Regions from separate parts of the Rhizobium sp. KNZ2-6A genome, predicted to be linked through region 2. Evidence: predicted binding sites of a transcription regulator. Region 2 holds the regulator's gene; the other holds the start of a gene.
What was found. Region 2 encodes PhoB, which activates phosphate uptake and scavenging genes when phosphate is short. Its sites were predicted from a motif close to TGTCATNNANCTGTCAT; they were not measured.
Positions count from the first base shown of each region.

Region 1 (4,545 bases), on a different contig from region 2:
GATGATGGCGGCGATGGGGCCGATCGACAGGATCGCGGAGAACAGGCCGGCAATGACGATTTCCGGGAAGGCGCGCAGAAATTCCATGATGCGCTTCGCCACCAGGCGGACCGGATTGGACGGTGACATGTTGCGCGCCGCGAAGAAGCTCAGGGGCACAGCGAAGACGAAGCCGATGATGGTCGATACCAGTGCTACGTTGATCGTGATGATCATCAGCTCGAAATATTCAGGGATGTAGAAATCGCCCCAGACATAGACGCGGCCGAGTGGGAAGTTGAATTCCTCGCCGCCGGCGCCGTTCGCGCCGTTGGGACTCGCCAAGTCGAAGAGCGCCCGGTAGACATCGCTCCAATCCTTGGGGATGAGCCAGCTCAGGAAATCGAAGAGATGCGGCAGTCGGTCAAAAAAGTGCCCGGCATTGTTTTCGTCGGCAAAGCGGACGGAACTGACGAAGGCAATGAGCAGGACGACCAGGCCAATGCCGGTGTAGAGGCGGCGCTTCGCCACCATCTTGCTCCAGGCGTCACCGATATCCCCGGCACTCTGGGGCACGCTTTGCATCTTCAGCTGCGTATCGGCGATCGTCATGAAATCTTGCCTCTGTGTATAGCAAAAGGGCGGCCGTCGCCGGCCGCCCGATTATCGGAATGCGGATTAGCCGCCGATGGCAGCCTTACGAACCTCGATGACGGCGTTGTAGAATTCCGGCTTGACCTTGACGTAGCCCTTGAAGTCGCCGCCTTCGATGGCGTTGAAGCACTTGGCGTCGGTGGTCGGCAGCTTCAGGAAGAAGTCGGCCAGCTTGGCCTGCCATTCGGTGCCGAGCGCGTTACGCACGACGAGCGGGCCGTTCGGGATCAACGGCGAACGCCAGACTTCGACGAGCTTGTTCGGATCGACGGCGCCCTTGTCGACTTCCTTGCGGAAAGTGCCGGAGGTGTAGCCGTCCTTGAAATCACCGATGCCCGAGGAATCGTCGACGGCGACGTCGACCTTGCCGTCATAGGCGGCGAGCAGGTTGTTTTCATGGCCGCCGTTGAACTGCGTCGAGGCGAAGAACTTGTCGTTCGGCGCGCCTGTGTCCTTCGGGATCTGCGTCAGCGGAACGAGATAGCCGGAGGTGGAGTCCGGATCGGCGTAACCGAGCTTCTTGCCCTTGGCATCCTTGATGGTCTTGATGCCGGAGGACTTGAGCGCCAGGCCGATGGAGTAATAGCCGGTCGAGCCGTCGGCCTGCTGCGTGGTGAGGATCGGAGTGACGGCCTTCGGGTCCTTGATGGCGACGGCTGCATAACCGGAAGCGCCGAGTTCGGCGAAGTCGAGCGTGCCGCCGAGCAGACCCTGGATGACGCCGTTATAGTCGGCGGCCGGGAACAGCGATACCTTTTCGAAGCCGAATTCCTTCTTCAGGTGATCGGAAAGGCAGGCATAGTTGCGCAGGCGGTCGGCTTCGTTTTCGCCGCCGAGAATGCCGACGCGGAATTCCTTGAGATCTGCAGCGTTGGCAGCAGCGCCGGCTGCGAGCGCGACGAGCGCCGTAGCGGCAAAGAGTGCTTTCTTCAGCATGGGTTCGTCTCCTGATTAACCGGTGTCCCCGGGTGTCTTCGGTCTGGTAGAAGAAATGCGCCCTTGACGCGGGCCTTCGATCCCGGCCGTCCCTCTCAGAGACCGGCCAGTGCCAGCGGTTGCGGGCCGGCAGATTCGGTCGCCGCGGCTTGCGCGGCCGGATCGGCAATGTTGATGGAGGTCGACGTCATGGTCTCGTCGATGCCGGCGCCGTCCTTGTCGGTGCCGTAGATTTCCTTGACGGCGGCGGCCGTCAGATCGGCCGGCTTGCCGTCGAAGACGACCTTGCCGGCCGCCATGCCGACGATGCGTTCGCAATAATTGCGGGCCGTATCCAGCGTGTGCAGGTTGGTGATGACGGTGATGCCCTCGCGCTCATTGATATCGCGCAGTGCATCCATGACGATCTTGGCGTTCAGCGGGTCGAGAGAGGCGATCGGCTCATCGGCCAGCATCATCTTCGGCTGCTGCATCAGGGCGCGGCAGATGGCCACGCGCTGCTGCTGGCCGCCGGAAAGCGTGCCGGCCATCTGCAGGGCCGTTTGCTCGATGCCGAGGCGCTCCAGCGCGGCGATGGCCTGGATGCGCTCCTCGCGGGTGAAGACGGAAAGGAGGCTCAGCACGGTCGAGCGCTGGTTCAGGCGACCGAGCATGACGTTGGTGAGCACGTCGAGGCGCGGAACCAGGTTGAACTGCTGGAAGATCATGGCGCAATCGCGCTGCCAGCTGCGCAACGCACGGCCGCTGAGCTTGGAGACCTCAGTGCCGGCGAAATGGATGGAGCCGGAGCTCGGGTCGGCGAGGCGATTGATCATGCGCAGCAGCGTCGACTTTCCCGCGCCGGAACGGCCGATGACGCCGACCATCTGTCCTTGCGGTATGTCCAAAGTCACGGAATCGACAGCGAGCTTGTTTCCAAACCGGCGCGAGACATTCCTGAGTTCGAACATAGTGCTTCCCTTTCGCGGCTGCCGGGCTGCAGAAATTTCAGCGGTACCGGTGCTAAGAATGGGCGCATGCCCCTGGCTCGAAGGGAGTTTCGACGGGGTTGGCGCCAATCACAAGGCAACCGATTAGTCCCGCTTCATGAAGCTCCGATGTCAGTTTTATGTAACTGCTGTTACAATTCCCGGCGATTTTGCAAGATTAGCCGGCTGAGAGCTTTCCGTTAAATTTAGCCGTCAAACATGCCTGTCGGCAAGCCGTCCATGCTGAAGCTGTTCTTCTCGCGCCGGTATTCCTCAATGCCGTCAGGACCCTTGGCCTTGGCCCATTGATCAAGGCTCGGCCTCTCGCCTTCATAGGAAAAGAGCGGCACGCCGAAGCCGCAGGAGGTCTGCACGAGATCGAAGTCCAGCCACACGATCTGCCGCGCGCCGAGCGGCTCTTCATCTGCATAGTAATCGTGCAGCAATTCACGATATTCGGGTGTCGATCGGTGAATGATGCGGCCCCGGCCATAGAGACGCAGGATCATAGGCGGTCCCTCGACCGCGCAGAACATGATGGTCAGCCGCCCGTCTGCCTTCATATGGGCCGATGTCTCGTTGCCGCTGCCGGTGCGGTCGAGATAGATGGCGGTGTTCGGGGAGATGATGCGCAGGCACAGTGTCTCGCGCGGCGAAACGTTGACACGGGAATCGGATGTCGCCGATGCCGTGAAGAAGATATGCTGCCGCGCGATGAAATCGCGCAGCCGGTCATCGATGCTGGAAAACTGCTTCGCCATGAAAACTCCTCTCGATCCCCAATTACAAGGATCATCTGAAAGCTGAAACGCGCTGTCAGCGCCTTGCAAGCCGGGTTCGGGCGGAAAACGTCCTCAGCTTTCCATTTCAGCGCAATTCCGGACGGAAAACCGCTGCACACTTTTCCTGGAATTGCGCTAAGCGTCGTAGCGATCCAGAAAATCCTCCGCAGACAGGGCGCGGAAATCCGCAAGCGCCGTGCGCAGGCGGTCGTGATCCCAATCCCACCAGGCAAGCTTGTCCATGCGCGCGCCGATCTCGGGCGTGAAACGCTCGCGGATCAGCTTGGCCGGCACGCCACCGACGATCGTATAGGGCGCGACATCTTTGGAGACGACTGCGCCGGCGCCGATGACCGCACCGTTCCCGACCATCACACCCGGCAGGATCGTGGCGCCGTGGCCGATCCAGACATCGTGACCGATGACGACCCGGTTGTCGCGCCGCCAGGTGAAGAAATCGGTTTCCATGTCGGCATCAGGCCAGTAATCGGCGGCGCGATAGGTGAAGTGATGCAGCGTGGCCCGCCATGTCGGATGGTTGGTGGCGTTGATGCGCACCGCGGCGGCGATGTTGACGAACTTGCCGATGGTCGCGCACCAGACCGCGCCGTCCTGCATGATGTAGGAATAGTCGCCGATCTCGACCTCGTCGACGCGGCAGCGATCGGAGACCTCGGTGTAGCGGCCGAGCGTCGAATTGTTGACGCTCGCCGAAGGGCTGATGAAGGGCACCTCGCCCAATTTGCGGCTCATGCGGCGGCCTTCCGCGGCGAGAATTGGGAGACGTCGAGAATGCGGCTGCCGACGGCCTCGCGCACCTCTTCGTCGTGGAAGATGCCGAGAAGGGCGACGCCCGCCTGCTTCTTGCGTTCGATCATCTCGACGACGACGGCCCGGTTGCGGGCGTCGAGCGAAGCCGTGGGCTCGTCGAGCAGCAGGATGCCGTGGTCGGTGATGAAGCCGCGCGCGATGTTGACGCGCTGCTGCTCGCCGCCGGAGAAGGTGGCGGGCGGCAGCTGCCAGAGTTCCTGCGGCAGGTTCAGCTGTGCGAGCAGTTCGGCCGCCCTGTCGCGGGCATCGGTCACAGATACGCCGCGCGCCAGCAGCGGTTCGGCGACGACATCGATGGCGGCGACGCGCGGCACGGTGCGCAGGAACTGGCTGACATAGCCCATCGTATGGCGACGGACGTCGAGCACGGTGCGCGGGTCGGCCGCGGCGAGATC
Region 1 covers NZ_JBNDIC010000014.1:79,862-84,406, reverse strand. The annotation lists gene phnE (phosphonate ABC transporter, permease protein PhnE) at 1-591, opposite strand, end outside; gene phnD (phosphonate ABC transporter substrate-binding protein) at 658-1,569, opposite strand; gene phnC (phosphonate ABC transporter ATP-binding protein) at 1,665-2,519, opposite strand; gene ACPYOP_RS12375 (pyridoxamine 5'-phosphate oxidase family protein) at 2,744-3,298, opposite strand; gene ACPYOP_RS12370 (DapH/DapD/GlmU-related protein) at 3,455-4,072, opposite strand; gene phnL (phosphonate C-P lyase system protein PhnL) at 4,069-4,545, opposite strand, start outside.
Region 1: the regulator PhoB is predicted to act here: its motif matches at 2,656-2,672, upstream of phnC (phosphonate ABC transporter ATP-binding protein).

Region 2 (4,545 bases):
GGAGCCCTGCACAAGGCGTTCAATAATGGTCTCTTCGTGTCGGGCAATTCCAGCCGTCCGGAAGCCGCCGGTCTCGGCGTCGCGCTGATCGGCTCGCTCTATCTGATGCTGACCGTACTCGTGCTCGCTCTGCCGGTCGGCGTTGCCGCCTCGATCTATCTGGAGGAGTTCGCGCCGAAGAACCGGCTGACGGACCTGATCGAGGTCAATATCAACAATCTCGCCGCCGTGCCCTCCATCGTCTATGGCCTGCTGGGCCTCTCGGTCTTTATCAACATGATGGGGCTGCCGCGCTCTGCCTCGCTCGTCGGCGGGCTGGTTTTGAGCCTGATGACGCTGCCGATGATCATCATCGCGACGCGTTCTGCGTTGCGCGCCGTGCCGCCGTCGATCCGCAGCGCCGCGCTCGGTCTTGGCGCATCGCGCATGCAGGTGGTCTTCCATCATGTCCTGCCGCTCGCCATGCCAGGCATCCTGACAGGCACCATCCTCGGGCTTGCCCATGCGCTCGGGGAGACGGCGCCGCTGCTCTTGATCGGCATGGTCGCCTTCGTCGCCAATTATCCGACATCGCCGCTCGATCCCTCGACGGCGCTGCCGGTGCAGATCTACATGTGGGCCAGCGAAGCCGAGCGTGCCTTCGTCGAAAGAACGTCCGGCGCCATCATCGTCCTGCTTTTCTTCCTCGTCGCAATGAACATCGGCGCCATCCTGCTGCGCCGCCGCTTCGAACGGCGCTGGTAAGGGAGGGCCGAGGAATGAACATGATGAGCGAAGCCGCAAGCGAAAGAGCCTTGGCCAAGAAGATGACCACGATCCCCTACAAGATGATCGGCCAGGACGTCTCGGTTTTCTATGGGGACAAGCGCGCGCTCTTCGACGTCAACCTGAAGATCCGCGCCAATACGGTGACGGCGCTCATCGGCCCTTCCGGCTGCGGCAAGTCCACCTTCCTGCGCTGCCTCAACCGCATGAACGACACGATCGAGACCTGCCGCGTCACCGGCAAGATCACGCTCGACGATCAGGACGTCTACGACAACAGCATCGACGTGGTGGAGCTGCGCGCGCGCGTCGGCATGGTCTTCCAGAAGCCCAACCCGTTTCCGAAGTCGATCTATGAGAACGTCGCCTATGGGCCGCGCATCCATGGCCTGCATCGCTCCAAGGCCGATCTTAATCATATCGTCGAGACCAGCCTGCAGAAGGCGGGTCTTTGGGGCGAGGTCAAGGACAGGCTCCATGATGCCGGCACGAGCCTTTCGGGCGGTCAGCAGCAGCGCCTGTGCATCGCGCGCGCCGTTGCCGTCAGTCCGGAAGTCATCCTGATGGACGAGCCGTGCTCGGCGCTCGATCCGATCGCAACCGCCAAGGTCGAGGATCTTATTCATGAGCTGCGGGAAAACTTCACGATCGTCATCGTGACGCATTCCATGCAGCAGGCAGCCCGCGTTTCGCAGCGCACCGCAATGTTCCATCTCGGCCATCTGGTTGAGGAGAACGACACCGATAAAATGTTCACCAATCCCGACGATTACCGCACGCAGGATTACATCATGGGCCGTTTTGGTTGATGATGGCAGGCGCGCGGACCCTTTCACACAGTTCACCTTGAGGATAGAAAAATGGTCTCCACACACATTCTCTCTGCCTATGACGAAGACCTGAAGTTCCTGACGCGCCGCATTGCGGAAATGGGCGGCCTGGCCGAGCAGATGGTCAGCGACAGCGTACGCGCATTGGTCCAAAGCGATGCCGCCCTTGCGCAGAAGGTCATCTCAGACGACGTCGTTCTCGACCATGCCGAGCGCGAGGTCGGCGACAAGGCGATTGTCACCATCGCCCGTCGTCAGCCGATGGCCGCCGACCTGCGCGAGATCATGGGCTCGATCCGCATCGCTTCCGATCTGGAGCGCGTCGGCGATCTCGGCAAGAATACCGCCAAGCGCGTCATCGCCGTGCAAGGCACCGGCGTTCCGCGTCGTCTCGCCCGCGGCATCGAGCACCTCTCCGAACTGGCGCTGAGCCAGCTCAAGGAAGTTCTGGACGTCTACGCCACCCGTTCGCCCGACAAGGCCGTATCGATCCGTGAGCGCGACGAGGAAATCGACGCCATGTACACCTCGCTCTTCCGCGAGATGCTGACCTACATGATGGAAGATCCGCGCAATATCACCACCTGCACGCATCTTCTATTCTGCGCCAAGAACATCGAGCGCATCGGCGACCATGCCACCAACATCGCCGAGACGATCTATTACATGGCGACAGGCGCGCAGCCGGAAGGCGAGCGCCCGAAGGACGATACCGCCAATACCGTCGGCGCGGTGACGGAATAATCTGGAAGCGAAAAAGGAGACCAAAGGCGCATGGTTCCGAGAGTTGCTGTTGTAGAAGACGAGGAAGCGCTGAGCGTTCTGCTGCGCTACAATCTTGAGGCCGAAGGCTTCGAGGTCGACACGATCCTCAGAGGCGATGAGGCCGAGCTGCGTCTCCAGGAGCGCATCCCCGATCTCTTGATCCTCGACTGGATGCTCCCCGGCGTATCGGGCATCGAGCTCTGCCGCCGGCTGCGTATGCGGCCGGAGACGGAGCGCCTGCCGATCATCATGCTGACGGCCCGTGGCGAGGAAAGCGAGCGCGTGCGCGGGCTTTCCACCGGCGCGGACGATTATGTCGTCAAGCCGTTCTCGACGCCGGAGCTGATGGCCCGCGTCAAGGCGATGCTGCGGCGTGCCCGACCGGAGGTTCTCTCCACGGTGCTGCGTTGCGGCGATATCGAGCTGGACCGCGAAACCCATCGCGTCCACCGCAAGAGCCGCGAAGTGCGGTTGGGGCCGACGGAATTCCGCCTGCTGGAATTCCTGATGTCCTCGCCGGGCCGCGTCTTCTCGCGCTCGCAGCTGCTGGACGGCGTATGGGGGCACGATATCTATGTCGACGAACGCACTGTCGACGTCCATGTCGGCCGCCTGCGCAAGGCGCTCAATTTCTCCAATATGCAGGATGTCATCCGCACCGTTCGCGGCGCGGGCTACTCCATGGAAGCCTGAGCGGGAATACCCGATCAGGCACTCGACATTACAGCGCCGCGCGTCTTTCAAGACGTGCTAAGGTCGCTGTAACACCTTGGAATGCTGCATAATTTTCCCTTAAATCGATTTCGATTTAGGGAATTATGCAGTAGCGGCGGAAACAGAAAACGGGCCCCGAAGGGCCCGTTTCTTTATCTCAGTCATGGGAGCATTTCCAGGAAAAGTGCGGAGCGGTTTTCCGTCCGGGATGCGGGAATGCTCTGAGCATCTCAGCCGCGCGGCTGAGCCGGCCGACGCCGTTCGTGCACTGGCTGGTAGGCCAGGCGCTGATGGTAGGTGCAATAGGGCGATGAATCCGGGCTTTCGTTGCCGCAGAAGTGGAAATCGTCCTTCAGCGGGTCGCCCACCGGCCACTTGCAGGTGCGCTCCGTAAGCTCCGTCAGGCCGAGACGGCGGGAAATCGGAACGACGACGTTCGAGGCCGGGCGATATTGGATCTCGTTGACGGCATCGACTTCGATTTCTTCCTTCAGCATGGTCGCGCCCTGCTGGCGGGTAATCGTGCGGGTTGCGACGCGAGACGTGTAATTCGGAGCGCGGGGCGCGGCACTGCTGCGCTTCGGCGTACGTGCCGCAGTCGCCGTGCCGCCCGCCTTCGCTCGGCCGGGAAGGTTCAGGCGGTGCACCTTGCCGATGACGGCATTACGGCTCACGCCGCCAAGCTGCGCAGCGATCTGGCTGGCGCTTAACCCTTCGGACCATAGCTTCTTCAGCTTCTCGACGCGTTCGTCTGTCCAATTCATGCCCTGTCTCCGCTGTCGCGTTTCCGATGGCAGAATCCCTCACCATTGCCTCGCATGGGATCGAGGCACGAAACGCTTTAAAATTGTGGTGACTAGTTCCGCCGCATGCAGTCTAGCAATTGGTTTTTAACCTAGTGTGAGGCTGACTCCGTGACAAGAGTCGCGGGAATCTTGAGGAATCGATTTCGAGGTTTTCCCCAACTTGCTGCCCCGGCGTGGCATTTCTGCAATAGGCAGTGCCGAACGCATCTCTTTTGGCCGCCAGCGCTTTCTCGCACCTGCTAAATCGCCAGTTTTGTTGACATCGCGGTGCAAAACATCAATAGTGCCCAGGCCGCCGCAAGGCGGCATTTTTGATTTTTTCGGACCCGTTTCATCGAATGGAAGCGATTGGTCCTTAGGGTTGTGATCGAGGAGACATGCCATGGCAGAGACCGCGCCGCTTTACGATACCTATCTGCGTGCTCCGCTGCGGTTCGAGCGAGGCGAGGGCGTCTGGCTGGTTACCGAAAATGGCGAACGCTATCTCGATTTCGCAGCCGGCGTTGCGGTCAATTCGCTGGGTCATGCTCATCCGCATCTGGTTGCCGAACTAAAGGCGCAGGCCGACAAGGTCTGGCACCTGTCCAACCTCTATGAAGTACCCGGCCAGGAAAAGCTGTCGAAGCGGCTGACGGAAGTGACCTTCGCCGACAAGGTGTTCTTCA
Region 2 covers NZ_JBNDIC010000016.1:23,004-27,548, forward strand. The annotation lists gene pstA (phosphate ABC transporter permease PstA) at 1-744, shown strand, start outside; gene pstB (phosphate ABC transporter ATP-binding protein PstB) at 759-1,574, shown strand; gene phoU (phosphate signaling complex protein PhoU) at 1,626-2,339, shown strand; gene phoB (phosphate regulon transcriptional regulator PhoB) at 2,370-3,053, shown strand; gene ACPYOP_RS13430 (GcrA family cell cycle regulator) at 3,305-3,838, opposite strand; gene ACPYOP_RS13435 (acetylornithine transaminase) at 4,263-4,545, shown strand, end outside.